Regions from separate parts of the Paenibacillus sp. J53TS2 genome, predicted to be linked through region 3. Evidence: riboswitches for the same ligand, from Rfam matches in the RefSeq annotation. Region 3 holds a riboswitch; each other region holds the start of a gene.
What was found. A riboswitch is a leader RNA that binds a small molecule or an ion and turns the genes downstream of it on or off. The one in region 3 is predicted to bind cyclic di-AMP.
Positions count from the first base shown of each region.

Region 1: linked by a shared signal. The riboswitch ahead of KJS42_RS14995 (hypothetical protein) and the one ahead of ehuB (ectoine/hydroxyectoine ABC transporter substrate-binding protein EhuB) in region 3 are both predicted to bind cyclic di-AMP.
Region 2: linked by a shared signal. The riboswitch ahead of KJS42_RS13525 (APC family permease) and the one ahead of ehuB (ectoine/hydroxyectoine ABC transporter substrate-binding protein EhuB) in region 3 are both predicted to bind cyclic di-AMP.

Region 1 covers NZ_BOSK01000006.1:174,788-184,745, forward strand. Annotated here, with positions in the region: gene KJS42_RS14970 (class I SAM-dependent methyltransferase) at 1-356, shown strand, start outside; gene KJS42_RS14975 (DUF4269 domain-containing protein) at 371-949, shown strand; gene KJS42_RS14980 (cupin domain-containing protein) at 946-1,281, shown strand; gene KJS42_RS14985 (nucleotidyltransferase domain-containing protein) at 1,333-2,118, shown strand; gene KJS42_RS14990 (MBL fold metallo-hydrolase) at 2,142-2,822, opposite strand; cyclic di-AMP (ydaO/yuaA leader) riboswitch at 3,081-3,260, shown strand; cyclic di-AMP (ydaO/yuaA leader) riboswitch at 3,369-3,544, shown strand; gene KJS42_RS14995 (hypothetical protein) at 3,662-4,063, shown strand; gene kdpF (K(+)-transporting ATPase subunit F) at 4,189-4,266, shown strand; gene kdpA (potassium-transporting ATPase subunit KdpA) at 4,298-5,968, shown strand; gene kdpB (potassium-transporting ATPase subunit KdpB) at 5,997-8,024, shown strand; gene kdpC (potassium-transporting ATPase subunit KdpC) at 8,049-8,618, shown strand; gene KJS42_RS15025 (histidine kinase) at 8,687-9,958, shown strand, end outside.
Region 2 covers NZ_BOSK01000005.1:248,313-258,270, reverse strand. Annotated here, with positions in the region: gene pyk (pyruvate kinase) at 1-926, opposite strand, end outside; gene KJS42_RS13525 (APC family permease) at 983-2,800, opposite strand; cyclic di-AMP (ydaO/yuaA leader) riboswitch at 2,959-3,134, opposite strand; gene KJS42_RS13520 (ArsR/SmtB family transcription factor) at 3,396-3,728, shown strand; gene KJS42_RS13515 (DsrE family protein) at 3,784-4,128, opposite strand; gene KJS42_RS13510 (threonine aldolase family protein) at 4,125-5,240, opposite strand; gene KJS42_RS13505 (methyl-accepting chemotaxis protein) at 5,353-7,071, opposite strand; gene KJS42_RS13500 (methyl-accepting chemotaxis protein) at 7,280-8,560, opposite strand; gene KJS42_RS13495 (SDR family NAD(P)-dependent oxidoreductase) at 8,815-9,567, shown strand; gene KJS42_RS13490 (mechanosensitive ion channel family protein) at 9,634-9,958, opposite strand, start outside.
Region 3 covers NZ_BOSK01000001.1:5,641-15,598, reverse strand. Annotated here, with positions in the region: gene KJS42_RS00085 (Gfo/Idh/MocA family protein) at 1-136, shown strand, start outside; gene KJS42_RS00080 (MerR family transcriptional regulator) at 211-975, shown strand; gene KJS42_RS00075 (aminopeptidase) at 1,041-2,270, opposite strand; gene KJS42_RS00070 (NAD-dependent epimerase/dehydratase family protein) at 2,758-3,906, shown strand; gene KJS42_RS00065 (glycosyltransferase family 4 protein) at 3,925-5,100, shown strand; gene KJS42_RS00060 (acetate--CoA ligase) at 5,335-6,882, shown strand; gene KJS42_RS00055 (hypothetical protein) at 6,957-7,226, shown strand; gene KJS42_RS00050 (MarR family winged helix-turn-helix transcriptional regulator) at 7,307-7,759, opposite strand; cyclic di-AMP (ydaO/yuaA leader) riboswitch at 7,919-8,060, shown strand; gene ehuB (ectoine/hydroxyectoine ABC transporter substrate-binding protein EhuB) at 8,322-9,188, shown strand; gene ehuC (ectoine/hydroxyectoine ABC transporter permease subunit EhuC) at 9,190-9,843, shown strand; gene ehuD (ectoine/hydroxyectoine ABC transporter permease subunit EhuD) at 9,847-9,958, shown strand, end outside.

The DNA of each region.
Region 1 (9,958 bases), on a different contig from region 3:
CAGAATTCGTGTGTACGGATATGGAAAATGCGGACTTTGCCGATCATTCGTTTGATACGGTGGTTTCCACGCTTTCGTTCTGCAGCTATGAACGGCCGCTGGAGCTGATGGGGAAGCTTCGTCGTTGGTGCAAGCCGGGAGGTGAAATTTTGCTGTTGGAGCATGGCATCAGTTCCCGTCTGCTGGTCGCCGCGCTGCAGAAATCGCTGGATCCTCTGTTATACCGGGCTTATGGCTGTCATCATACGCGGGATATCCGGCAATTGGCCGAACAGGCCGGGCTAAACGTCATCGCGGCGGAGAGCTACTGGATGGATATGGTCCAATTGATTCGGGCGAAGCCCGGAACTGCCTAGATTGGAGGCTAGACATGATCCTCGATTTCTTCGACCTTACCTATTTGAGTCAGGGAAATGAGCGTCAGCGACAGGCTTACGAGGCGATGGAAGAACTTCAGATCGTGGGCAAGCTGGCTTGCTATCATCCCGTCTTGGCCGGAACCATTCCGCTGGATATCGATTTGCCCGAAAGCGACTTGGACATCATCTGTGAGGCTTACGACGCCAAGCGGTTTGAGCAGGAACTGGAGCTTCATTTTGGGGCATGCCCGAACTACGCCTGCTCCAGCAAAACCGTCGGCGGCCTCCTGCGAACGGTTGCGAACTTTACGCATCGCGGTTTCGCGTTTGAGGTGTTTGGTCAGCCGAAGCCGGTAACCGAGCAAAACGCATATCAACATATGATTGTTGAACACCGATTGCTAGAGATGGGAGGGCCGGAGGCATGGGATGCCATCCGTAAGCTAAAGGCAGCGGGGCTAAAGACGGAGCCGGCCTTCGGCAGGTTTTTTCGGCTGGAGGGTGACCCATATGAAGCGCTGCTGGCTATGTATGATTGGGAGGACGCGAGACTACATCATTTTATGGAAGAAAGGAACGGAACGAAATGATCAGCAAAGAGAATGCGGAACACTATATTTGGGGTGGGAATTGCGATGGCTGGCGGCTGGTGGATCGGGAGGACTGCAGCATTATTCATGAGAAAATGCCCCCGGATAGCCAGGAAGTCCGGCATTTCCATCAAACGGCGGAGCAATTTTTCTTTGTCTTGTCCGGCTGCCTGCATATTGAAATTGCCGGGACCGAGCATGAGCTTCATTCCCATGAGGGAATCGAACTTCCGCCGAACACCCCGCATCAGGCCATGAACCGATCGGACGAAGCGGTGGAATTTCTCGTTATTTCACGCCCAAATACGCGGGGCGACCGAGTATTAGCTTAAATGAAAGGGACCGGCAATAAGTCGGTTTCAAGAGAAGGAAGGGAATAAGGAATGTACGCACATCATGCCAAGTCGATCGAGAAACTAAAGGCCAAGCTCGCCACCCGGGAGGATATTCTGGCCTTACTGGTTTCCGGTTCGATTGCCCACGGATTCGCGAAACCGTCCTCGGATGTAGACGTGATGATCGTGGTATCCGAGGAGGATTATGCCCGGCGGGTAAGCACCGGAGAGACGACGTATTGGGAAAATGAATCGACGGACTATGAGTCCGGTTACGTGGACGGGAAATATATCTCTTGCAGATTCATGAAGCAGGTGGCCGAGAAAGGGAGCGAGCCGGCCCGTTTTGCATTTGAAGGGGCGATCCTCGCTTTTTCAAACATCGCGGGAGTGGAGGAATTGCTGGCAGATATCGTTCGCTATCCGGCAGAACGTAAGCAGGAGAATATCTCCCGTTTCTTGGCCCAGTTCGAAGCGTGGAAATGGTATTCCGCCGAAGCCTTCAAGCATGACAACCTCTATCTATTGCGACATGCCGTCAATAACTTGGTTTTGTTCGGCGGAAGACTGATCTTAGCGCATAATGAAATGCTGTATCCGTACCATAAGTGGTTTCTTCATGTTCTGGAACAAGCTCCGGATCGGCCCGAAGGCTTCCTGCCGCTGATCGAACGGATGCTGCAGGAACCAACGGCCGAGCATATCGAAGCGTTTTACCAGTCGGTCCGCACGTTCGCCGATTGGGGTGAGGATGGACGAAGCTGGCCCTCGCGATTCATGGAAGACAGCGAATTAAATTGGCTGGGTGGATTTACGCCGGTAGGCGATATTTAACCGGTTGGCCGGGACTGCTATGCTTAATTCCCCGCAGCGATTTCCTTCAGCCGTTCCTTGATCGCCCCGGTACATACGCCGCCATGGTAGGTAATTACCGTTTCCACATCCAGGGCGGCCAATTTTTCGACCGATAGAAGGGCCTGGGCGTAATCCGGCGTGAACTTCGGATCGGGCGGCAACACCTTGCCGCCGCTCGAGACGAGCACGTCCCCGCTGATCAACGTTTTGCTGGAAGCATGATACAAGCTGATATGATCCGGCGTGTGCCCCGGGGTATGCAATATTTGCAGGCCGCCGCCAAACGGCAGCTCGTCGCCATCGTGAAGCGCCGTATCCACTACGACCGGTTCGGCGGTGATTCCGCTTTTAATCAGCGGAATTTCCCCTGCTAGGTAAGGAATCCCCGTTTCATGGGCCAACACTTCCAATTTCCCCGCCTTCGCCTGGACCAGCTCCGGCAAGCTACCGATATGATCCCTGTCTTGATGCGTGATGATCACATGCGTCAACTGTTCCAGGGAGAACCCTCCTTGCTCCAACCCTTTGCGAATCACGTCCAATTGACCGGGAACCCCGGTGTCAACGAGGACGAGATGATCGGTCCCCCATAACAGAACCGCATGGACCGGCATCTGGTTCCCATTCGGCAAGTTCAGGTTTAGCGGCAGCGGCATCAGGCCGGATGCGTTCGTTTGTTTCATGTAATCTCCTCCTCGTTGTTCAAGCTTAGTTTATCTGCGCAAAATCGTAGCAAAGAAAGGGGCGGAGGACAAGTCCTAGCCGGATTTCAAGTAAGGGTCTGCGGTAGAGGTAATCGTAGAGAAAGACGTTTTTTATCCCTTGAAAACGCTAAAAATGACGAAATTATAAGGTTTTTTATCTCAAATTTGCATTCGGTCCAGCTTTACAAAGAACAAGCGCAAGCGTAATATTCGACTCATGAAATGATTCTAATAAAACAATCTGTATCGCTTAATTTCCGATCAGGAAAACGGGGGACCCAATGATCGCTGCCGATGTGAGAGTCGGCGGAACGGTCCGGGGTGAATCTCCTGCGGCAAGCCTATGCCGCAGGAGTAGGGCGACTCTCACCGCCCGAATCCGACAGCTAACCTCGTCAGCGTAGGGAGAGAGGATGATGGACTTGTCATGGCGAGCCACAGGGATATCCTCTGTGGTTTTCTTATGCCTATTCATGAAAGGGAAGAAAGCGTTACATTGACAATATAGAAGAAAATTAACAATCTGTTTGCATCACACTGAATCCTTCCGATGCGAAGGAACGGGGGACCCATACGGGCGGAGCGCAGGTCGCGCTTACCGCCTATGGGGCGAATCCTGGCGATAGTTGCGTATCGCGAGGTAGGGCGTCTCTCGCGCCCGAGCCCGTCAGCTAACCTCGTAAGTGCAAACGAGAGAGGAAACCTTATGGCGCGATTCCTAAAGCATAGAATACATTCATGCTGGAAGCCCGCGAAGATTCCCTCTTCCCAGGCTTCTTTTTTGATGCCTAATTTCTGAATCAGGAGGAATACAAGAAGTGGGCACTTTTGAATACGCGCTGGTGACGCATACGAATCCATTGGCGGTAGATTTCATCAGAACGATGAAGTACCGCGAAATCCCGTTTGCACTGATGGTCAACAATGATAGAAGCCGCCAGGAGGCGATAGACCGTGGGATAGAGCACGTCATTCTAGTGGATACTACTAAACGCAAAAACAAGGTCGTACCTGATATCCCCATCGGGACGGTGTATATCTTCGAAGAATCTCTGACACTAACCTGCCGATATTTGCAATTCTGCCGTCCATGGACGTCGAAGCCGATTTATGTCATTACGCAAAAGATGCATCCTGGCGCGGTTTATAAAAAGCTTGGCGCTAATTATGTGATTTATACGAAGGGAAAAGACGTATCGTTTATTCTGCACAATGAGTAAAGGAGGATCCGATCGACGATGATGGACATTTTCATGATCGGCTTAATTATCGTTATGGTTTGCATGATGGCAGGTCTGGCAACTTGGGCTTCCAAAGCGATTTCGGAGGGTGGAGATCAGTGATGATGTGGGGACTTGGCATCTTAATCGTGGCGGTTTTTGTTTATTTGGGGTATGCGCTGCTGAACCCGGAGAAGTTTTAACATTTGCCTTTCGGAGGGATAAGACGTGACTATCTACAGTTGGATTGCCATACTCGTTACTTTGGGCCTTGCGGTAATCGTCGCCAGACCGGCCGGTCTATACTTGGCCAAAGCGTTTGACTATGAAAAGAACGGTCTGGACCGGTGGTTCGGACCTGTTGAAAGAGTAATATTCCATGCCAGCGGCATCCGTCAGGAGAATCAGTCCTGGAAGAAGTATGCTTTATCCGCGGTGCTGAGTAATTTGGCGATGATGCTGATCGTCTATCTGATTTTTCGGCTGCAAGGGTTCCTGCCGCTGAATCCGAGCGGGGTTTCAAACATGGAGCCGACGCTCGCCTTCAATACGGTGATTGCCTTCATGACCAATACGGATCTGCAGCATTACAGCGGGGAAAGCGGACTGTCTTACCTTTCGCAGATGATCGGGATCGTATTCATGATGTTCACTTCGACGGCGACCGGCGTCGCCGCGGCGATGGCATTTATTCGCGGCTTGGCCGGCAAACCGATCGGCAATTTCTTCGTGGATCTGGTTCGTGCGATCACCCGGGTTCTGCTGCCGGTATCGTTCATTTCGGCTTTAATATTCGTAGCGTTGGGCGTACCGCAAACTATGGCATCAACGGCGATCGCCCATACCCTTCAGGGGACAGAGCAACCTATCGCCCGGGGGCCGATTGCCTCGTTCTTGTCGATTAAGCAGTTCGGCAACAACGGCGGCGGATTCGTGGGCGTGAACTCGGCCCATCCGTTTGAAAATCCGGGGGGATTCAGCAATATGCTGCAAATCCTATTGATGATGCTGATCGGGACTTCCCTTCCTTTCGCTTATGGGAAAATGGTCGGGAATGCCAAACAAGGCCGGGTGTTGTTCGTATCGATGCTGATGATGTTCATCGTCATGCTTGGCGTATTGCTTTCGGCCGAAAGCGCCGGCAATCCGGCATTCAACGCCCTTGGCATCGCGCATGGCCAAGGCAGCATGGAGGGCAAGGAGGTTCGTTTTGGCCTAGCCCAGTCGGCCTTGTTCGCGACGGTCACAACCGCGACGGAGACGGGAGCGGTCAATACGATGCACGATACGCTGACGCCGATCGGCGGGCTGGTTCCGCTGGCGAACATGATGCTGAATACGGTCTTCGGCGGAGCGGGCGTCGGAATCATGAACGTGTTGATGTATGCGATGATTGCGGTGTTCTTGTCCGGTCTGATGGTTGGGCGCACGCCGGAATTTCTCGGCAAGAAGCTCGAAGGCAAAGAGATGAAGCTGATCGCCGTTAATTTGCTGGTTACCCCGTTCCTGATACTGGCACCCACCGCTCTGGCTTTGTTGGCTTACCCGGATACGATATCCAATTCCGGTTTCCACGGCTTAACGCAAGCGATGTATGAATTTACTTCGTCCGCGAACAACAACGGCTCGGGTTTCGAAGGGCTTGGCGATAATACGCCGTTCTGGAACATCGCCACGGGCGTCGTGATGTTCTTGGGCCGCTATTTCTCGATCGTCGTCTTGCTGGCGGTGGCGGGCTCCTTGGCCGCCAAGAAATCGGTACCCGTCACGAGCGGCACGTTCCGTACGGATACGGCTCTGTTCGGCGGCGTCTTTCTCATCATTGTGATCCTCGTCGGCGCGTTGACTTACTTCCCGGCTCTCGTATTGGGGCCGATCGCCGAGCATCTGACTTTACTGCCATAGGTTGAAAGAAAGAAGGAGTGGAACGGACATGCGTAACAAGAAAACGATGTTATCTCGCACGATCGTCAGTCATGCGGTCAAGGAATCGTTTATGAAGCTGGATCCAAGGCTGATGGTCCGTAACCCGATCATGTTCGTGGTCGAACTCGGATTTCTCATCACGTTGATATTGATATTTGTGCCCGATGCCTTCGGTGGCGGGGTGTCGCGCGGGTTCAATTTGACGGTATCGCTGATTTTGCTCGTGACCGTGCTGTTCGCGAATTTCGCGGAGGCTCTCGCGGAGGGGCGCGGCAAGGCACAAGCGGATTCGCTTAAACAAACGAAGAAAGAAATCACGGCCAATAAACTCGTGGGCCAGCAAGTGAAGCAAGTTCCTTCGACCGAGCTGCGCAAAGGAGATCTCGTCATCGTTTCCCAAAGCGAAATGATTCCGGGGGACGGCGAAGTGGTGGAGGGACTGGCTTCTGTCGACGAGTCGGCCATCACCGGCGAATCGGCGCCGGTGATCAAGGAGGCCGGCGGAGACTTCAGTTCCGTAACCGGCGGCACGAAGGTGATCAGCGACCAAATCAAGGTGAGGATCTCCAGTGACCCCGGCGAGTCCTTCCTCGACCGGATGATCTCGTTGGTCGAAGGGGCGAAACGCCAAAAGACGCCGAACGAAATCGCATTGAATACCGTTTTGATTAGCTTGACCTTGATCTTCTTGATCGTGGTGGTCACGCTGCCGTTCTTTGGGAATTACCTGGGTATCCGGATCGAAGTCCCCATATTGATCGCCTTGCTGGTTTGCTTGATACCAACGACCATCGGCGGCTTGCTGTCGGCCATCGGGATTGCGGGAATGGATCGCGTAACGCAATTCAACGTCCTGGCGATGTCCGGGAAAGCCGTCGAAGCGGCCGGGGACATCAATACGATTATATTGGATAAAACCGGGACGATCACGTACGGGAACCGGATGGCCAGCGAATTTGTGCCGGTTGGCGGGGCAGGCCTGGCGGATGTCTCCGCCTGGGCGGCGATCAGTTCCGTCAAGGATGATACGCCGGAGGGGCGTTCGGTGTTGGAGTTGATGAGAAAACAAGGCTTGGGTTATGACGCTGCCCTTGCGGACGGCGGGGAATTCATTGATTTCAAAGCGGAAACCCGGATGAGCGGCATCGATTTGAGGGACGGCCGGAAGGTACGGAAAGGGGCGGTGGATGCCGTCAAGAAATGGGTCATCGCCCAAGGCGGGCAAATCCCCGACGATCTAGATCTAAACAGCGATGCGATTGCGACGGCGGGGGGCACTCCATTAGCGGTAGCGGTCGATCACTTCGTCTACGGTCTGATTTATTTGAAGGATACCGTGAAACCCGGGATGCGGGAGCGGTTCGAACAGATGCGGGAGATGGGGATTAAAACGATCATGTGCACGGGCGATAACCCGCTTACGGCAGCGACGATCGCGCGGGAGGCCGGCGTGGACGGCTATATCGCGGAGAGCAAGCCGGAGGATAAGATCGCTGTCATCCGTAAGGAGCAAGCCGAAGGAAAGCTTGTGGCGATGACGGGCGACGGGACGAACGATGCCCCGGCGCTGGCCCAAGCGGATGTCGGAATCGCCATGAACAGCGGCACCGTAGCCGCGAAGGAAGCAGCCAATATGGTCGATCTGGACTCCGACCCGTCGAAGATCATCGAGGTCGTGTCGATCGGCAAACAGCTGCTGATGACCCGCGGCGCCTTAACCACGTTCAGCATCGCCAATGACGTTGCCAAGTATTTTGCGATTATCCCGGCCATGTTTATGCTGGCGATCCCCGAGATGGGGGTTCTCAATGTCATGCGGCTGGGTTCTCCCGATTCGGCGATCATTTCGGCGTTGATTTTTAATGCGATCATTATTCCGCTGTTGATCCCGCTCGCCATGAAAGGGATTGCTTACAAGCCGATGAGTTCCTCCAAGCTGCTGGCGCGCAATCTGTTCATTTACGGAGTAGGCGGCGTGATTGCTCCGTTTGCGGGGATCAAAATCATCGATATGCTTGTCCACTTATGGATTTGATATTTCTCGAAGGGATGGTAAGTCATGCGAACGATTTGGATGATGCTGCGCGCCAGCGTCGTGTTGATGGCGGTAATTTTGCTGTATCAGTTGGCGGTGCTGGGGATTGCCCAGGCGGCAATGCCGGATAAGGCAAATGGAAGCCTGATTTATAATGAAAGCCAAGAAGTCGTCGGCTCGCGGCTGATTGGCCAAAGCTTTACGGATCCTTCGTTTTTTCACGGTCGGGTGTCCAGCATCGAATATGACGCGGGGGCCTCGGGAACGCCAAACTATGCGCCGTCCAACCCGGATCTGCTTCAACGGATGACGGACGCGGTGGAAGCATGGAAGCAAGAAAATCCGAACGTCCCGTTGAACGAGCTGCCGATCGACTTGATCACGAACTCCGGTTCCGGCCTTGATCCGGAGATCAGTCCGGAAGCGGCCCGAGCGCAAATCCCGCGAGTCAGCCAAGCCACGGGAATCGCAGCGGAAGAACTGGAACGGATGGTCCGAGACCATACCCGGGGACGGGATCTCGGGTTTTTAGGCGAACCGGGAGTGAACGTTTTGCAGCTCAATATCGAAGTTCAGCAAAGAATTGCGCAATAACCAATCCCCTGCTTGAAAAGCGATTTTCAAGCAGGGATCTTACGTTTTGCGGTGGGGGGCATTGCATTTTGCAAAGCTTTAAACGAAAATCGCCCGAAGAAATCCTAAAGTCGATTTACGAGCTGCATCGGGGGCGCTTGAAGGTGTATGTTGGAGCCGTCAACGGATCGGGAAAAACGTACCACATGCTGAGAGAAGGGCAAATGCTGAAGGCGGAGGGCATCGACGTGGTCATATGCGCCGTATCGACGCTTCAAAGGCCGGAGACCGTGGAGCAATTGGCTGGGTTGGAGCGGGTTCCCAGCATCCACTGGAAGCAGGATGGTATGGAGAAAAAGGATTTGAATCTCGACGCCTTGGTTCGACGCAACCCGGAGGTGGTGCTGGTAGACGGCTTGGCGCATGCGAACCGCGAAGGGGCGTCGTTTCCGACGCGTTTAGAGGATATTCATTATTTGCTCGGCCACGGTATCAGCGTCATTACGACGGTGAACATTTATGAGCTTCGCGGGATGACGGAGCTGGTACAGAAGCTCGTCGGCATTGAAGTTAAAGATACCGTGCCGGAGGGGACGTTGGAGCTTGCCGACGAAGTTCGGCTGATTGACGTATCTCCGGAGACGCTGCTCCAGCGGCTCGCCGCGGGCCATTTGCGTAACATCCCGGACAAGGCGGTGTTTAATCGCGGGAATCTCGGCGTGTTGCGCGAGCTGGCCCTACGCTGGATGGCCGAAGGCGTCAACGATACGCTGGAGAAACACCGCGAGGAGCAGGGCTTGATCGGGGCGGCGGGCGTGGCGGAACGGATTTTGGTGTCAGCCCAGTATCACTGGAATGGATCGATCTATGTGCGAAGGGGACAACAAATTGCGAGACGGTTAAACGGCGATATGCTCGTGGTTACGTTCGTGAACCCGCGTCGCAAGCTGTCGCCGGAAGCTGCGACCTTCAAACGCTCGCTGACGCAGTTGTCGGAGAAGGTGGGAGCCAAATTTGCCGAACTCCCCCTTCCCACCAGGAGGATGCTGCCGCAGGCACTGGTCCGTTACGCTATGGAGCATCGGGTCACCCGGATCGTGTTGGGCCACTCCAAGCAAACCCGGATGCAGGAATTATGGCAAGGCTCGATCGTTGGGGATATCCTGAAGCAAACGAAAAACGTGGACATCTTCGTAGTGGCGGACCGGGCTGAAACGGAGGGAGAACGCATCCTTCCGGCGAAAATCCGCGAGGAACACGGAGCCGCCGAGCCGTACCGCCGGTTGAGCGAAGCGGAAGTGGAGCAGCAAATCGGCCGGATTCGCCGCGGCAGGTTCAAGGTATACATCGGGGCTGCTCCC
Region 2 (9,958 bases), on a different contig from region 3:
AACATGACGACGTCGGCTCCCTGCATCACGGCGTTGTAAACATCACTGACTTCCGCGCGCGTCGGCCTTGGATTCACCTGCATCGACTCCAGCATATGGGTGGCGACGATAACCGGTTTGCCTGCCAGATTACACTTATCGATCATTTCTTTCTGCAGCATCGGCACTTCCTCAACCGGAATTTCTACCCCAAGATCGCCGCGCGCCACCATGATTCCATCCGAAGCCTCGATGATATCCTCCAGATCTTGCACGCCTTCCTCATTTTCGATTTTGGAGATGATTTGGACATGTCCTCCATTGTTCTCCTGCAAAATCCGACGAATCTCACGGATATCGTCGCCTTTGCGAACAAACGATACGGCGATCATCTCGACCCCGTTCTCCAGGCCAAAATGAATATGCCGAATGTCCCGCTCCGTCACGCCAGGCAGCGTAGTTTTGATCCCAGGCAGATTGACGCCCTTGTTCGGCTTGAGCTTCCCGCCGCTGACGATGCGACAACGGACTTCCGCCCCCTCGGCCGATATGACGCGCAGCTCGATCAACCCGTCATCGATCAGGATCCGATCATTTGCTTGCACAACCTGGGGCAATTCGGGATAGTTGACCGAGATTTTCGCGGCGTCTCCGGCTAGCGGCTCTGTTGTAAGCACCATCTCTTCTCCGGCAATCAGCTCGCAGAATGGTTCCCGCAATTTCCCGATGCGCACCTCTGGTCCCTTGATATCCATCATAATCGGTACAAAGTTATGCAGTTCTTGCGCGGCTTGCCGCACCCGTTGAATGCGGGCCACATGCTCCTCCAGCTCCCCGTGGGCCATATTCAGTCGGCCGACCGTCATCCCGCCCTGAATCATTTCCTTCAGCACGGAAACTGAGTCGCAGGCGGGGCCTAACGTGCAAATGATTTTTGTCCGCAGCACCTTGAAACCTCCTTAGGTAACGTTTAGGTTAGTATGCGTCAAGCCGCCGAAACGAATTATTTTTGCAGATGGTAAGGAACGGTTGCAATGACAATGTCCTTTTTATTGAATAAATAGGCCCGAAGCAAAAGGCTCGATTGGTTATGCAAAATATTCTGCCACCAGTGCCGGGTAATAAACTGCGGAATCAGGACGGTAATATGGTCGGTTTCTGCAGTTTTCCATTCCACCGTATCGATGAACTTCATGATGGGCCGGATGATGCTGCGGAAGCTGGAACGGAGCGTGATTAACCGAACCCCGGGGTTCCATTCCTCCCACTTCTTCTCCATGCGGTCTATTTCTTCGTCATCAAACCCGACATACACGGCAACAACGTTGTTTGTCAGCGATTTGGCGTAGCTCAACGAGTTCATCACGACGCGAGTGACGCCCGCAACCGGCACGACGATGGTGCTGCCTTTGATGCAGGGTTTTTCCGTATCCATCTGGATTCGAAGCTGGTCGGCAATATTTAAATAATGACGATGAATTTGGTAAAAGATAAACATCACCAGCGGTAAGAAGATAAATACGACCCATATATGCGAAAATTTAGTGATGATGAAGATCAGCGTAATCCCCAGTGTTGTCAGCATCCCAATCGTGTTGATGACAAACCGGAACACCCATCCTTGCGGCTTCAGCTTCAGCCATCGAATCATCATCCCGAGCTGTGACAAGGTGAACGGAATAAATACGCCAACCGCGTATAACGGAATCAAGCTCTCCGTGTTGCCATGGAACCCGAGAACCAGCAACGCCGAAGCCACGCCAAGGAAAATAATCCCGTTCGAAAAACCGAGCCGGTCCCCGCGCACCATAAACGCATGCGGCATGTACTTGTCTTTGGCCAGCATAAACGCCAGCAATGGAAAGGCTGAGTAGGCCGTATTGGCGGCCAGGAACAGGATCAGCGCCGTAATCGCCTGGATGACGTAGTATAAAGCGCCCCGGCCGAAGGTCGACTCGGCTATCTGCGAGACAACGGTTGCTTTCGGATCAGGAGCGATACCGTACCAATAGGCCAGCGCACTGATTCCGATAAACATGGTGCAGAGAATGACACCCATCATCACCAGCGTAGCTGCAGCATTACGTTCGGCCGGCTGCTTGAAGTTCGGGATGGCGTTGGAAACCGCCTCAACCCCGGTTAAGGCCGAACAGCCGGAACTGAACGCCTTGAGCAGCAGGAACAGACTAATATCGGAAACCGCCGTCCCCATCTCGGGCACGCTCGCGTGAATTCCACCAGTCAAATATTTAAACAACCCCGACAGGATCAGAACAAAGATGGACGCGACAAACAGATATACCGGAACAGCCAATACGGATGCCGACTCCGTTACCCCTCGAAGATTCATTAGCGTTAATAAGGTGATCATTAGCAGCGCAATCAACACCCGTTGATCATGCAGCGCCGGGAAGGCGGATGTAATGGCATCCGTTCCCGCCGACGAGCTGACCGCCACCGTCAGAACATAATCGACCAGGAGCGAGCCGCCGGCCAGCAAACCTGTCGATCGCCCAAGGTTATCCATCGCCACGATATAAGCCCCGCCCCCGGCGGGGTATGAAAAAATCGTTTGCCGATACGACAAAATCAGAATAAGTAAAAGCCCAAGAACCGCAAACGAGATCGGGATGGAATACCAAACGGCCGAAAATCCCGCCGCCATCAAGACGATCAGAATCTGTTCCGTCCCGTAAGCCACAGACGATAACGCGTCCGAGGACAGTACCGCCAACGCCTTGAGCTTGCTCAGTTTCTCCCCTTCAATTTCTGCACTTTTCATCGGTCTGCCGATCAGTACTCGCTTAATTTTGTTCACCATGGTGATTTCCTCTCTTCTTCCCCTAAATAGCCCTATGTCTCTATCCATTCGTGGTTCTATAGGCTCCCCATTCCCGCAGAGAACAACACAAAAAGGCCGCAGGAAAGTTGGACCTTCCCGCGGCCGCTTTTTTGAAACTCAAGCGAATATCCGCGACAATTCCCTCTTTCGGACGCTTACGGAGTTAGCTGACGGATTCGGGCACGAAAGCAGCCCTACGCTCATAGCCAGGATGGCCAAAACAAGCGATTCACCCCAGAAACGAAGCCTCAAGGCCCCGTTTCGGTTGGTTCCCCCGTTTCTTACTGAATAAAGAATTCAGCGATCAGGTATTTGCCATATAAAAATTACCACTGATGAATCATACTCCCCGCCCTAAAAAGTGTAAAGATGAGTTTAAGGCGGATTGGCAACGAAATGCGATCCGCATTGTCGAGGTAAGCGTATACATCGCTCTTCTGCGCTAATTATTTCGTACGGACTTGAAATTACGAGGAAATAAGACGATGGCCGATAGTGACGTGAATTATTCATATTCCCCTACTGGAATATTTGCGGCTAAATAAGTTATACTCGAAACAAGGAAGTGAGACCGATGAACACTGCAACTTTGAGCGCGCTTGCCGAACCCCATCGACTGGAAATGGTTGAACTGCTGCGATACGGCCCCCTAACCGTAGGAGAAATCGCGGATCGGCTCCAAGTCCGGCAGCCGCAGGTATCGAAGCATCTCAAGGTGCTGAATGAAGCCCGCATCGTCGAGGTTCAACCTGTTGCGAATCGCCGGATTTACCGGCTTCGGCCGGAACCCCTGCAGGAGTTGGACGAGTGGATCGCCTCGTTCCGAAACTTGTGGGAAGAGCGGTTTAACCGGCTTGACGAATACTTACAGGAAATTCAAAGCCCGGATCAACAAAAAACACCGTAAGAAAACGGCAAATGCCGTATTTCTTACGGTGTTTCTTTGATGATTTCAGCTGAGATCAAGCCAGCGTCAAGACCTCATATTGCGCAGCCAGTTCCATAAAACGCCCCATACTGGACACCTCGCCAGCTGCGAGTTGATCCTGGATGCCGTAATAGTTAACGCAGGTCCCGCAAGCCAATACCGGCACACCGCGATTCGCCAGCTCCTTCAGGTGCAACGAAGCAAACGACTGCTCCGTTAGGGCAAGAACACCCCGATTTACGCAAAATACCGCCGCCGGAAGCTGCTCCTGTTCCCGCTGCTTCAACAATGTTAGGAACGTTTCCAACAGCTGCACCCCCAGCTCCCGATCACCGTCCCCGAAGCTGTCGGTCGTTAGAAAAATAACTTTTCGGTTCAAAGCGATACTCCTCTCAGCTTCTGATCGAGCAGTTCAAACGTCAACTGTAGCCGGTCTTTCGGCACCTCGCCATAACGGTCTCCGAGACTCACCTCGAAGGAACAGCCTCCATCCGCCTTCTCCTTGAGGACGGCGGTTAACCCAACGCCGGTTTCCCGGTACACTTCAACAAGGGTATGCTCCAGCCGGTCCTTGGGCACGTCCGCATGGACGTGGAACATGTTCGAAACCGGGACGGTCGGGACCGTCTTCATCTGATGGCATTGGTTATACCACCCCGCCAGCTCTTGCGCCTGCCGATAATATAAATCCATTTTCCCAACGCGCTGCTCATAGTAGTAATCTGCGCTGAGATAATACGGATACAAGCTGATCAGGTCACCGCCGTGGCGTCTCTTCCACACCTTAGATTCCTTTGTAAACTCCGGCTCTCCGGCCAATATCGCTCCGGCGATCCCGCCGATGCCCTTGTAGAAGGAGATATAGACGCTGTCGAACAGGACGCACACTTCCGCCGCGGTTTTTTGATAGTAGGGAAGAACTTCGAACAACCGGGCTCCGTCCAGATGGAGCTTGATGTCTTTCTCCCGGCAGAACTCGGAAATCGCCACGAGCTCCTCGAACGGCGGCAACTGGCCGCCGATCTCGCGCTGGGGCAGTTCCAACAACAGGCACGAAACGTCCTCGCCAAGTTGCTGTACGTCCTCCAATCCAATAAGCCGGTCCTTGTCCGCCAGAAGAATCGGTTCGATCCCGTGCAGTTCTTTCAAGCCGTCTTCCTCATGAATCTCCAAATGGCATAAGGGGTGATAGGCTACGCGTTTCGTCCCCTTGCGATCGCACCAGATTCGCAAGGCGATTTGCTGGGCCATCGTACCGCTGGGAAAGAACACCGCCGAGGATTTGCCCAACACCCCGGCCATTTTTGCTTCGAATGCTTCCAGGGACGGTCCCATACCGTACATGTCGCTGTCCAGCTCACCATCGATCCCGGAAAAAGCCTGCTGCAGCACCCCCACATTTCGTTTACCGTGGCCCACCACTTGATAGACCGTCCGGTCGAAAGCCGCCTTTAACGATTTCTTGTCCGATGATCCTTCGTTTCCATACATCGTTCTTCGCCGCTCCTCTCTCCAAGCTGTCTGCATAAACTGTGAATTCATGCTTATTATAGCTCGATTCGGAGCAGGAATCGATGATCGCCCGGTAGGACTTGTCTCTTCTTTACACCAATTTAAATTTCTCCACTTCTTGAATCATTTCAATCGAAAGCGATTCAAGCTCTTTAATCGCCTGGGCAATATCCTGGGTGGTGCCGTTCAACTCGATGGCCGAGGCGGAGATTTCCTCTGAAGAGGCTGAGTTTTGTTCTGCTACGGCAGAAGCCGAGCTCACGGTCAGAAGAACCCGGTTCTTATCCTCGTTGACGGTGACCACAGAACCGGTGATATCTTCGATCTGCGGCATCATTTCCCGAATGGAACGGATAATCTCCTGAATAACCTCCATCGTCGTCATGACGACCTCTGATTGCCGAGCCAGCACTTCGCCCGTTCTGGCCGAAGTTGCCGATACTCCGTCCATTTCCAATCCGATCTCCTGCAGCAGCTCGTCGATTCCTTGTGAAGAATGCTGCGTTTGTTCCGCTAATTTGCGAATTTCTCCAGCTACCACGGCAAACCCCCGGCCCGCCTCACCAGCGCGTGCAGCTTCGATAGACGCATTCAGCGATAACAGATTGGTTTGCGTGGAGATGTCGCTAATCAATCGAGTAATTTCCGTCACGCGAGCCAGGCTCCCCGTCAAGTTATGAACCTTGCTTTGCGTCTCCTCGAACGAGTCGGCAATCCCCTTCACGGAGGTGACCAACTCGGCCAGTTTGCCACTGCTGTTCTGTGCTTTATCGTTCACTTGCTTTGCTGCCCCATCTACCGTCTCCAACGAGCGGGTGATTTCGTCCAATCGGTCTCCGAATGCCTGGAAGGACTCTGTCATCGAAGCCAATTCCTCCGCTTGATTGACGGAGCCGAGAGAAACCTCCTGGATGGCCGTCGAGACTTCGCCAACGCTCGTTTTCATCGCCTCGGAGGAGGCGGTCAGCGCAATGGTTTGCTGGGTTAACTTCTGTGAATCTTGCCCAATGATTTGCAAAATCGTGCGAATCGAGCTAATCGTCTTGTTTAAAGCCCGGTTCATCATCCCGAATTCATTGCTGAGTTTGCCGTTAAATTGTATGGTTACATCGCCTTCCGCAACCCGTTCGACCCTGGAGATGAAGTCCTTCATGGAGGAGCGGATCATCACGACGACGAGAATGGAGATGGCGCTAACGAGTAGAAGTGCCACGCCGAAAATCACGACAAAAAACCGGATACTCGCTTCATAGAGCTGTTTCGAAGCCTCGCTTTTCTCTTCAGCCACGCGTTTCTGGTAATCGACGATATTTAGAATATCCTGGGTCAATTGATTGCCTGCCTCGGCCATTTCCACGTTCGTCAAGTTCCGATCGGCGACAAGACCTTGCTTTCGTTGTTCGATCAAGGTAGGAAGATAGGATACGTATTTTTCATAACTTTGAGCGGCTTTCTTCGCCAACTCTCCTTCTTCCGGGTTATCTTGGGAAGCCGCCACATTCCGATCCAGGATGGCCGAGATTTGACCGTTCAAATCCTCATACGTTTGGATCATGGCCTCATCGTAATCGCGGTCGATGATTTTCGTCACCGTATTGCGCAAGTTGCCCATGTGACCGTTCACGTCCTCCCAATCCTTCAGCTTGGGAATAATCTCAGAGGTAATCTCCTCCGTCGTGGAATTCATTTGAAAAATCGAGTTGATCCCTACAACCCCAATTGCCGTAGTGGCTAGCAGAGACAACACCCACAACATCACGACGCTATGCACGATCTTGATGTTTCTTAGTCGATGGATCCAGGCGCTCAATATAACCCCTCCTATTATTTATTTTCTGTAAAATCAAGTAGGTTGATTACTATATCGGTTAAAATCCCGAGACAATATAGACACAAAACGCCTTATTTCGACATAAAATTCATTTTATCTCCGCTATTTTCTGACACTATTCGACATTTTGCATATAAAAAAGAACGCCTGTCATCTACAAGCGTTCTTTTCATATGGTTGTTGAATATTAAAGCTTAAACACGTTCGTTAATCCGTTCATATTCTCGGACAATTCTACCAGCTTACCGGAGGTTTTCCCGATATCGCCGAAGATCTTCTCCTGTGTACCCAGCTGCCCTTGAATCTCGCCGGATACCTCTAGCCCCGACTCGATGGTGCCATTCACATCCTCCAACGTTGCGCTCATTTCCTCGAGCGAAGCCGCCTGGGTGGTCACTCCATCGGAAATCTCGGTCAGCATGGCAAAGGTGTTCTCCATGTTGTCCATGATCTGTTCGATCATCGTCTTGACGTTTCCTGATTGCGTTACGCCCTGTTGGACCTTCTCCTCGGTCTGGGCGACTGCAACCACGACGCTGCCGGTTCGAACGGTCATATCTTCGACCAAGCTGCCGATTTCCTGTAAGGATTGATTCGTATCCTCCGCCAGCTTTCGAATTTGTCCGGCGACGACCGCAAATCCTCTCCCCTCTTCCCCGGCCCGGGCTGCCTCGATGGCAGCGTTGAGGGCTAACAGATGCGTTTGTTCGGAAATTTGCTTAATAATGCTAACAACCTCGGTAATTTTCTGGCTCTGTTCCTCTAACCCGAGCACTTCGCCGCTGACGTGCTTCGTATTCGCCGCCAGATCATTAATAGCTTCAACGATGGAGTCCACCGAATTCTTTCCGTCTTCCGCGGAATCTATGACCAACTGGGCTCGCTCTGCAATTTGGTTGGCCAGTTCTGCCGTCGTCTGCGAATGGTTCGTAATCTCTGAAATGGCAACGGCGGTTTGCTTCATGCTTTCCGCGTTTTGGGTAAACACGTTCAGCAGGAGCTTGACCCCTTCGTTGATTTCATGCACTTGCCCATTGGCCTGCTCAATAATCTGGTTCAGCTCTTCCGCAGACAACGTCACCCGTTCAGAAGAGGACTGAATCGTTGCAATCAGGTGCTTCAAGTTATCTCTGGCTTTCTGAAGCGACTGAATCATCTGGCCCGCTTCTCCTTGCTGGGTCACCCGAATCTCAGCGGACAAATCGTTCTCAGCCATCGAATTAGCCAGCTTCGCCCCTTGTTTGAGCGGACGAACCAACAACACTTCGGAGATGATTACCGCGAAAATTTCAAAAACAATAAAAATGATCAATGCCTTTAACCCTAAGGATGGCGTAATCAGCTTGAAAAAATCATGATGTTGGCTATAGGATAACGTTACGACTAGAGCGGTATTTGAGACGAACATCGCCAAAAAGACGAGCACCATGATCCGCGTACGGATAGAAATGTTACGAATTCGATTCATCTTAGCATCACCTGTCTTGTTCGTAGTAGGGTATAATTTAAACTTCCTCTAGCAAAATTTGAAGCGATTCAGGGATCTCCTCCTAGTATTTAGATAGGTCATAAGTTCCAAATATTACATGTGTTGTCCATTATATAGTCCCAAATCACTACAGTCAAATAAGAGTGGATGATGGTAAACCGCTTTCAATTCTAGTAAAATGAGATGGGTTATGACATCAATGTAGAAGAATCGCAAACAGGGAGGATATCGGAATGGTCAATTTGAAAGGAAAATGGGCGCTCATTACCGGAGCCAGCCGCGGAGTAGGTTATCAAACAGCGATGTTTATGGCCGAGCAGGGATGCAACCTGATCTTGCACAGCCGCAACCAGGAGCATACCCGGCAGATGGTGCAGGAGATCCGGGCATTCGGCGTCCAGGTCTACTCCGTTCAGGCTGAGCTGGCCAACCACCGGGAAGTCGTGGCGATGCTGGATGAAATCGAAGCCAAAGGCACACCGGTGGACATCGTCTTCAATAATGCTGCAGTCCAAATCGCCTACCGTACCGATTATTGGCAGACCCCGGTCTCGGATTTCGAACAAAGCTTTCAAATTAATTTCATTTCCATCGCGACGATTTGCAACCGCCTGATCCCCAAGATGGTCGAACGCGGCTTTGGCCGAGTCATCAACACCACCAGCGGGATCAAAAACGAGCCGGAGCAAGCCGGTTACGCGGCTAGCAAAGCAGCGCTCGATAAGTTCACCAAGGATTTGGCCTCTCGCCTCGAAGGCACCGATGTCATGATCAATTTGAACGATCCAGGCTGGTGCCGGACCGATTTGGGTGGCCCGCAGGCCCCGAACTCAGTGGAAAGCGTGCTGCCGGGGATCGTGGTCGGCGCTTTCGTCGACGACAAGAAGAGCGGACGCTACTTCCCGGCGCAAAGCTTCACCGGCCTGTCGCTGGAGGAAGCTATCGCGAAGGCAGAGACGTTCGAAGCGGTACCCTATACGATATAACAAGAACATCCCGCGGCGGCCCGCGGGATGTTTCTTAATTAAAGACCATTTATCGTTTACACAGGCTCAAGCTTCATATTGCCTAGAACCGGCGGCGTTCATCTCGCCGGACGTTTCCGCCGCCGTTTCGAGAAAGACCCGATGGGATGGATATGCCAACTTAATGCCTTCCTGCTCCAGCACATGCATGAACGCTAAATTCATTTCCTGTCGCGCTGTTAGATACTCAGCCCAAACCGTCGAACGCGTAAAATAGTAGATAAAAATGCCTAAACTACTCTCGTTGAAATCCGTAAACTTGACCAGAATCGTTCCCGGATCAATATGCTCGTTATCATGGAGCAACTGTTCGATTCTGTTGATGGCAGCTGCTAGTCGTTCCCGGTCCGAA
Region 3 (9,958 bases):
GGGCGAATATGCTCAAGGCGGTCCCGCTTTTTATGGATTATGGGATGCGGCGCAGGATCATTATCTCGGAATGATGATTGAACGGGCAATCCTTACCGGAGAAACGGTGGTTGCCGCACGCCCGAGTTGGGGATAAAATTTCTTAATAAAAAAGAGTTGACCTTCACGTTACGTCAACGTTTATCATGAGTGTTGTCAGGAGGTGAGCACATGGAATACACCATTCAGAAGCTGGGCCGGCTTGCCGGAATTAGCACCCGGACGCTGCGTTATTACGATGAGATCGGTATTCTGAAGCCGGCAAGAACGAATTCGTCGGGGTACCGCATCTACGGTCAGCGGGAAGTGGATCTGCTGCAGCAGATTTTGTTCTATCGGGAGCTGGGCTTAAGCCTTGAGGCTATCCGGTCGATCGTCACCGATCCCGGTTTTGATGGTCCCCGTGCGCTGAAAGAACACCGTAATCAACTCCTTGACAAACGCATGCAATTGGACGCCTTAATTGCCAATGTGGAAAAAACGATTGCGTCGCAGGAAGGGAGAATCTCAATGAGCGATCAAGAAAAATTCCAAGGATTCAAAAAACAGCTGATCGAGGAAAACGAGCAGAAATATGGCCGGGAAATCCGCGAAAAATACGGGGAAGATCAGGTCGAGAAGTCCAATCGGAAGCTGATGAACATGACGGAAGAGGAATACGAGAAGGTGACGCAGCTGTCGAACGAAGTAAATGCTACTCTGGCTGAGGCCTTCAAGACGGGCGACCCCGCCGGTGAACTTGCCCAGAAAGCCGCTGATTTGCATAAGCAATGGCTGACGTTCTATTGGAGCGAGTACAGCAAAGAAGCTCATGCCGGGCTGGCTCAAATGTACGTGGATGATGAGCGCTTTAAAGCTTATTATGATAAGGACCAGCCAGGTATGGCCGAGTTTCTGCGAGATGCGGTTCAGATTTACACCGGGATGAAATCTTAGGGAAACATAAAGCTCTCCTTTCCGCTTGGCGGAGAGGAGAGCTTTTTCGTTACGAATGGGTTGGTTTACGCCCAGTTCCCTTGGCGGAACACCGGCTCGATCGTGCCATCCGCCAGCTCGCCGTCGATATCGAGCTCCGCGGAGCCGATCATAAAGTCGACATGCGTTAGGCTGACGTTGGCGCCTTTGGCAAGCAATTCTTCTTTGCTTAGCTTGGCGCCGCCTTCGATATTAACGGGATAAGCGCTGCCGAGAGCAAAGTGGCAGGAGGCGTTCTCGTCGATTCCGGTGTTGTAGAATATCCGGTTCAACCGGGAGATCGGCGAGTTGTGCGGCACGAGAGCAATTTCGCCAAGATGCATCGCTCCTTCGTCCGTATGGAGCAGGTTTTCCATATGCTCCCGGCCGGATTTCGCGTCATAACGGACCACTTTGCCGTCCTTGAACGTCAGCGTCAGACCTTCGACGAGCTGGCCGTTCAAATTCAGCGGCATTGTGCTGGCTACGGTACCGTTCACACCGGTGCGATGCGGCATGGAGTAAATTTCCTCAGTTGGCATATTAGCGACGAAATAGTCGCCGGCCGCATTGTAATCACCGCCGCCCAGCCATAAATAACCCTCGGGCAGCTCCACCTGAAGATCGGTGCCCGGAGCGCGGTAATGCAGCTTCTTGTACCGCTTGGCATTCATATGTTCCTGTCTTTCCTTCAACTGCTTGATATGTTCGTGCCAAGCGGCGATCGGATCCTCGCGGTCGACGCGGTTCATGTGGAATACCGCCTCCCACATGGCCGGGATTCGTTGTTCTTCGGGCAGATCGGCAAACACTTTGTTCGCCCAGGCCTGGGTCGGGGCTTTGATCAGCGACCAGGTGATCCGGTTGTTGCGCGTTTGGGCGGAATGCTTCTCGCGTGCTTTGGCCGCTGCTTTGACCGCGGTGGACACTTTGGATGATGAGATGCCTTGGAACAGCTCGGGATCCGGCACCTTAACCCGCAGGATCGCGCCGCCTTCCTCCCCGAATTGTTCCGCCATGTCTGCGAGCCACTGCGGATAATAGGACAAGGATTCGTCCGACGCATGCTCGTAGCGGATGCGGGTCGTTTGCTCGTCCTCCCAGTCGACGTGAACGTATTTGGCTCCCGCGTCGTAGGCTTTGGCCACCAGCAACCGTGCAAAGTCCACGGTTTCCAGCGGCGCCGTAAGCATCAAGTTTTGGCCGGGCTGGATATTGACGCCAACCCGGATGACCAATTCGGCGTATTTTTCAAGAAGAACCTCGAAAGCTTCCATTGTTGTGACTCCTCCCGTATCGTTCATTCTCCTATGTACAAACAATCCTTATTGTAGCACGAACGGGCGGGGAGTGAAAAAAGATGCCGAGAGCACTCCGCTAACCGCTAACGGAACTGAGAGACGTTATTTAGCTGCAAATACGAAACTATGAGCTCTAACGGAACGAGGAGACCTTATTTCGTCGAAATTGGCCCCAGCAGCTGCCTTTTTAGGCGAATAGCGGCTTCTAGTTCCGTTAAATTGGGAAATGACTGAGAAATACTCAAATAGCGGCTCTACGTTCCTTTAGAAAGAAGCTAGAGAGATAATGTATAGTCACGGCAGAGTTCTTTGACTTGTTAGCGGAGTTTGGAAGCGAATGGTGCTGTGAGTTTATACGCAACGAGGCGACCTAATTTGGGTCCGGTCAGTTTATGCCTCCTTAATATTCGGGTGTTATGTTTAACCTAAATTTATTCATGACGTCAAGAAGGGGTTGATTTCGATGCGCTTGATCGTAGCGGGCGGCGACGGTTTTTGCGGGTGGCCGACGGCGCTGTACTTATCCAAACGTGGACATGAGGTGGCCATCATCGATAATATGGCAAGACGCAAATGGGACGAGGAGCTGCGCTCCAATTCCTTGACCCCGATCGCTTCGCTGCAGGAGCGGGTGGAACGCTGGAAGGAGATGACGGGACGAACGATCCGCGTGTTCAACGGCGACTTGAATCATTATGATTTTCTGGCCCAAGTAATGCGCCAGGTGCGTCCGGATGCCTTCGTGCATTTTGCCGAACAACGTTCTGCTCCTTACTCGATGATCGACCGCGAACATGCGGTGTTCACGCAGGCCAACAATGTCATTGGGACGTTAAATGTCGGCTATGCCATTCGCGAGTTTGCCCCTGATTGTCATTTAATCAAGTTGGGGACGATGGGGGAGTACGGAACCCCTAATATCGACATCGAAGAAGGCTACATCGAAATCGAACATAACGGCCGGAAGGACGTGCTGCCTTATCCGAAACAGCCGGGTTCCTTTTATCACCTGTCGAAGGTGCATGACAGCCACAACCTGATGTTTATGTGCCGAGTTTGGGGCATCCGGGTGACGGATTTGAACCAAGGTGTCGTTTATGGCTTGCATACGGAGGAAACCCAGCTGGATCCGCTCCTAATCAACCGTTTTGATTACGATGGAGTGTTCGGGACGGCATTAAACCGGTTTCTCATCCAGGCAGCGATAGGGCATGATCTGACCGTGTATGGGAGCGGCGGGCAAACCCGGGGATTTCTAAACATCACGGATACGGTGCGATGCATAGAAATTTCGGCGAATCATCCGGCAGATCGCGGGGAGTTCCGCGTGTTCAATCAGTTTACGGAGGAGTTCTCCGTGCTGGATTTGGCCGAGAAAGTGAAGCGGGTGGCGGAGCGTGAAGGATACCCTGTGGGCATCGCCCATTTGGAGAATCCGCGGATCGAAAAAGAAGCCCACTATTACCACGCCAAGAACACCAAGCTGCAGGAGCTGGGACTCGAGCCGAATCTGTTGACGGACGAGGTGCTGCTGGATATTTTTCGTACGGCCGTGCGATATCAAGACCGCGTTGTGAAGGATAATGTGCTCCCCAGCGTAAAGTGGGGATAACAAGGAGGCGAGCCGTCTATGAAGATCGCGATGGTGACGGAGACGTTTTTTCCGTCGACGAACGGGGTCGTTACTCGGTTAACGCACTGCATTCGTTGGCTAACACGGCAGGGCCATGAAGTGATCGTTATCGCACCCGACCAAGGTGTCGGGGCTTTTGCGGGGGCACAAATTTACGGCATCCCGTCGTTTCGCTTCTTCCTTTACCCCAATCTTCCCCTTTCGCTGCCTGGGCGCAAGGTGGGCAAGCTGTTGCGCGCGTTCTCGCCGGATGTGGTTCATGTGGTGAATCCGGCGATGTTAGGCGCCGCCGGCGTCTGGTTCGGACGCCGCTATCCCCTTGTTGCTTCCTATCATACCCACGTTCCGCAATACGCCGATTTCTATAAGTTGCCTTGGCTGAAGCCGGCGTTATGGGGCTATCTGCGTCTGCTGCATAACCGCGCAGACCTGAACCTCTGCACGTCGGAGGCCGTGCGGGGGGAGCTTGAAGCGCGGCGGTTTCGGAACGTGAGGCTATGGAAGCGGGGCGTCGATCCGGAGCTGTTCGGCCCGCATCGACGCAGCAAAACCATGCGCCTGCGGCTGTCCGGCGGGGAGCCGGAGAAACGGCTCCTGCTGTACGTCGGCCGCCTGGCGGCGGAGAAGGAGATCGAGCGGCTGCGCGATCTCCTGACCGCTTCCAGCGGATTCCGGCTAGCCGTCGTTGGAGACGGCCCGCATCGCCCTGAGCTGGAAGGTTATTTTGCCGGTACGGGCACCGTGTTTACCGGCTTCCTGCACGGGACAGAGCTCGCGGAGGCGTATGCCTCGAGCGATGTGTTTGCGTTTCCGTCGGCCACGGAAACGCTGGGGCTGGTGCTGCTGGAGGCGATGGCCTCGGGCTTGCCCGTGATCGCCGCCGCCAGCGCGCCCACCCGGGAGCAGGTCGCCGAAGGGACGACCGGCTTCCTGTACGAGCCCGGCGCAGCGGACGGGCTCGTAAGGGCGGCGCAGCCGCTGCAAGACGGCGAGCGGCTGCGCCGGATGGGTGCCGCGGCCCGGGCGGAGGCTAGCCAGTTGGGCTGGGATGAACCCAGCCGCCAGCTGTTGGAGCTGTACCGCCAGGCCATACTGGAACGCGAGCTGCGACGAGCAGGGACGCTTAAACGGAAACGAATCAATGAAGCCGCGAACAAAACCAATAGCCAATAAGGTATAACCCGTGTCTACACGGGCTTTTTTTTGCCCATGATGAGGATTGTCAATTTATTGGCACACTTGGATAAGGCTGATTTTAGAACCTGGTACTATTACGTGGTATAATGAGTTCCATAGATGAGTTTCTCATATAAATAGAACTCGATACGGTGAGTTTTGAAGGGGATTGGTAATTTGAAACCATATGAACAGTGGATCGCTCCCGAATACTACAATGTTACCGCGGAAATGGAACGTCATGATCCTGAAAAAATCGCACTAAAATGGCTCAGTGAACAAGGGGAGTACGAGGAAATTACGTATGGAAAGTTGGTGGCTATGGCCAACCGTTTAGCCGGCGGATTAAGTGAATTGGGATTGCAGCCAGGTGACCGCGTGTTGGTAATGATGCCCCGACATATTATGGCCTATGCGATCTACCTGGCTTGCTTGAAGTTGGGAGTGACGATCATTCCATCTTCGGAAATGCTGCGGGCGAAGGACCTGGCTTACCGTCTGCGTCATTCTGAGGCGCGTGCAGTAGTCGTATGGCATGGCGTGACGGCGGAGGTCGATAAGATTGGCGATGACTTGCCGTCGCTCGCCTTCCGCTTATTAGTAGGTTCCGACGCACAGAAGGACACGCACTCGAACGGCTGGACCCCGATCGAAGCCCTGATGGATGGGCAGCCGGATACTTTTGAAGCCGTCAAGACGCATCGCGATGATATGGCTGTGTTGGCCTATACTTCCGGAACGACAGGAAATCCGAAAGGCGTCATGCACAGTCATGGGTGGGGGTATGCGCATTTACGTATTACGAGATCCTGGCTGGATATCCGGGACGACGATACCGTATGGGCAACGGCGGCACCGGGCTGGCAAAAGTGGATTTGGAGCCCGTTTCTGTCGGTTCTGGGGAACGGTGTGACGGGATTCGTGTATCATGGTTCTTTCCAAGCGGGGCGGTATTTGAAGCTCATTCAACAATACGGCATCCGGGTATTATGCTGTACACCAACGGAGTATAGGATCATGTCAAAGACCGATGGACTCGAGCATTACGATTTGTCCGGTCTACGCAGCGCCGTTTCAGCTGGGGAACCGTTAAACCAGGAAGTGATCCGCAAGTTCAAAAATGTGTTTGATATCACGATCCGTGACGGTTATGGTCAAACGGAAAGTACTCTTTTGATCGGAAACCTGAATGACACCCCGATACGGCTCGGCTCGATGGGCAAAGCCATTTCACCGGGCGTAGTGGAAATCGTTGACGAGGAAGGTTTGCTTCTGCCAACCGGAGTCGTAGGGAATATTGCGGTTCATGTCGACATGCCCGCCTTGTTCAAAGCGTATTATTTGGATCCCGAACGGAGGGAGCTGAATGTTCGCGGCTCTTATTTTGTGACTGGGGATCGGGCACAAAAAGACGAGGAAGGGTATTTCTGGTACGAGGGACGCGGGGATGACATTATTATTAGCTCCGGTTATACGATCGGCCCGTTCGAAGTGGAAGAGGCGTTGATGAAGCACGCGGCCGTGAAGGAATGTGCGGCGGTATCGAGTCCGGACGAACTGCGCGGTCATATCGTCAAAGCCTTTGTAGTGCTGAAGGAAGGTGTCCGGGGCAGCGCTGAATTGGTAAAAGAACTGCAAGCCCATGTTAAAACATGGACCGCGCCCTACAAATATCCGCGTCAAATTGAATTTATCGATGATTTGCCGAAAACCAACACAGGGAAAATCCGCCGTGTGGAGCTACGTGAGAGGGAGGAACAGGCTTTTCGGCAAAGATGATATGGCTTAGCGTCGTGCATGATTTCAGCCTTTTCTTCGCATCCTAAGAGCATTATCGCTAGAGGAGGCTGAACATGGAAAACCCGTTTTCCAGCATGCAATCGCAAAACCCCATCTCACTCGCGCAGCAGTCGGTCAAAAAAGCGCATCGTGCGGTAACCCAGGCTCAATCGCATCCTAGTGAAGAAACGGTGGAGGGCGCCCGCAACGCTATCGAAAAAGCGGAGAACGCCATCGCCCAAGCTGATGGCCGAATGAATCCCGAGCCGATGGAGCGAGCTAAAGAGGATTTGGCCGAAGATCAGGCGGCATTGGCGGAAGCGGAGAACCAATTGAATTCATGAATATTTGACGAATGGCGAAAAGCCGGCGGCGAATTCACGGTAAGGTGTGAATCGCAAGCCGGCTTTTGTTTGTTGGTACATTAGCAACCGGTGACCGGAGCGCAGCACTTACTGGACTTGGCCATGGCATCGTTAAATAGCTTAACGGAACGGAGGACGGATTCTTTTTCAAACTCGCTCATATAGGAAAAGACCTCATCCAGATATTCATTCATCTGCGTATCTATGGTCGTAGCGATGAACTTGCCTTCGGTAGTCAGTGATAAGGTTTGGACTCGGCGATCGTCGGGGTCGGTCGTTTTCTCTACCAGGTTCAGCTTCGTTAGAGATTGGATCTGACGGCTAAACGTCGTAATATCCGTACCGAGTGCGTCGGCGATCTGTTGCATGGACGGCTTATGGCGATGGTCGATCTCATATAAGATATGACTTTGAACCAAGGAGATGTCGCAGCCGCCTACGGTGCAGCAATTCCGGTTTAGTAGCCCGAAACGACGGGTCATGATTTGGAACAACTCACGTGGATTCTCCATTTGTGAACTCACCTCTTGCTTCATTTATAGCATCAAATGTTTGCAAGATGCAAGTTTTTGGCTCGTTCATTTCGTTATTCCCCCACAATAATGATCATCTGAAATTTAAAATGTAAAAATTACAGATAATGGGTTGACATTGCTGGAAATAGCCTTTACGATAAACACACGCTTAGTTTCCAGTTCATGACTGGAAAGCGGGGGAACCAGTTTTTTTGGGGCGAATCATTCTTTAACGATTGTAGGGTACCATCTTACCCGAGTCCGTCAGCTAACCTCGTCAGCAGTGGATGGGTCTAGTTTCAAGTAACTTCACGAAAACTTCCATGGCCCTTTTTAAGGGCCGTTTTCTATTTTTTTGTGCGGACCCCTGCTGGCGGAGCTATGCTTTCTCCCAAGCGAGGGGTCTCTTTTTTTGAGCTCCAGTTTGAAAAAAAGAAGGAGGGGGCTTCGCATGTGGAATAAATCTTGATTTTAAACCTACTAAACCTATGAAAAAAATAAGAATGAAAGGCTGTGAGTAGGGTTGAGAAAAGTGTCATGGTTGCTTATATCATTGCTTATGGCGGTTTCGCTAGCCGCTTGTAATTCGGGAACTACCGCAAATTCCGGGAAGAGTGGTGCGAACGGCGATACCGGGACTAAAGGAACGTTGGCTGAAGCGATCCGAAAAGGCTCTATCACGGTTGGTTTCGCGAATGAGAAGCCCTATGCCTACAAAGATGCCAACGGGGAGCTTACCGGTGAAGCGGTAGAAATTGCCCGGGTGATCCTCAAACGGCTGGGAATTAACGAGATGAAGGGCGAGTTAACCGAATTCGGCTCCTTGATCGCCGGTTTACAGGCCAACCGATTTGATCTAATCACCGCCGGAATGTTTGTCAATCCGGAACGGTGCGAGGCCGTGTTATTTGCTAACCCGGAGTATAGCATCGGCGAAGCGATTGCCGTAAAACAAGGGAATCCTCTTAACCTAGGCAGCTATGAGGACATTGCGAGTCATGAGAAGGCTCGTGTTGCTGTTATGACAGGCGCGGTGGAAATCGGCTATCTGCAAAACTCAGGCGTGCCGGATGATCGGATTATTCAAGTTCCGGACCAGGCATCCGCAATCAGCGCCCTTCAATCTGGACGCGTAGAGGCGATTACGATGACGGGGCCTTCGCTGCAAGCCATGCTTGAATCGGCTGGAGATGACAAAATCGAAAGGGTTGCCGATTTTTCACAACCGGTTATTGACGGCCAAAGCGTGCGGGGATACGGCGCTACAGCGTTCCGTCTCGCGGACAAAGAGTTTCAAGACGCCTATAATGCTGAATTAGCCAAAATGAAGGAGTCGGGCGAACTGTTGGAGATTTTACAGCAATTCGGATTTACGGAGCAGGAAATGCCCGGGGATATGACGGCAGCCGAGCTTTGCGGAGTATAGTATGCCGGAATCTTGGATCGATTTTATCCCCACTTTGCTTGAGGGGGCAAAAATCACTGTCACTGTCGCCTTGCTGGCGACGATACTGGCGGTCCTTGCCGCCTTCGTCTCCGGTCTAATGTGCTTATCTCGATGGCGCCTCATTCGCTGGATATCCTCGGTTTACGTGGAGGTTTTTCGAGGAACGTCTCTGCTTGTTCAACTCTTCTGGTTATATTTTGCATTGCCTTTCGCTGGTCTGGAACTCCCGAAGTTGCTTGCGGCCGTGCTAGCGGTAGGATTGAATTTTGGAGCTTACGGCTCCGAGGTTGTACGCAGCGCTGTCTTGGCGATACCCAAGGGACAATGGGAAGCAACCATTGCTTTAAACATGACGCCATGGCAAAGAATGAGTCATATTATTTTGCCTCAAGCGGCTTTAAGAATGCTCCCTCCCTTTGGTAATTTGCTTGTTGAACTGATTAAATCGACTTCTCTGGTTTACTTCATTACCATGGCGGATCTCACTTACCAGGCCATGGTTCTCCGGAATAACTACATTTCCTGGACTTCGGAGATATTGCTCCTGCTATTGCTCATGTATTTGGCGATTGCTTCGATGGTCTCCTTCGGCATTAAGGTGTGGGAACGCAAATGGTCCGAAGGGAGGATGTGACGGATGTGGGATTGGAATTATGCCTTCGAAATCCTTCCAGAACTTTTGGTTGCATTGAGAATGACCGTCGTAGCAACACTTTTGGGCTTTTTGACCGCGGTAATCGGGGGGTTAT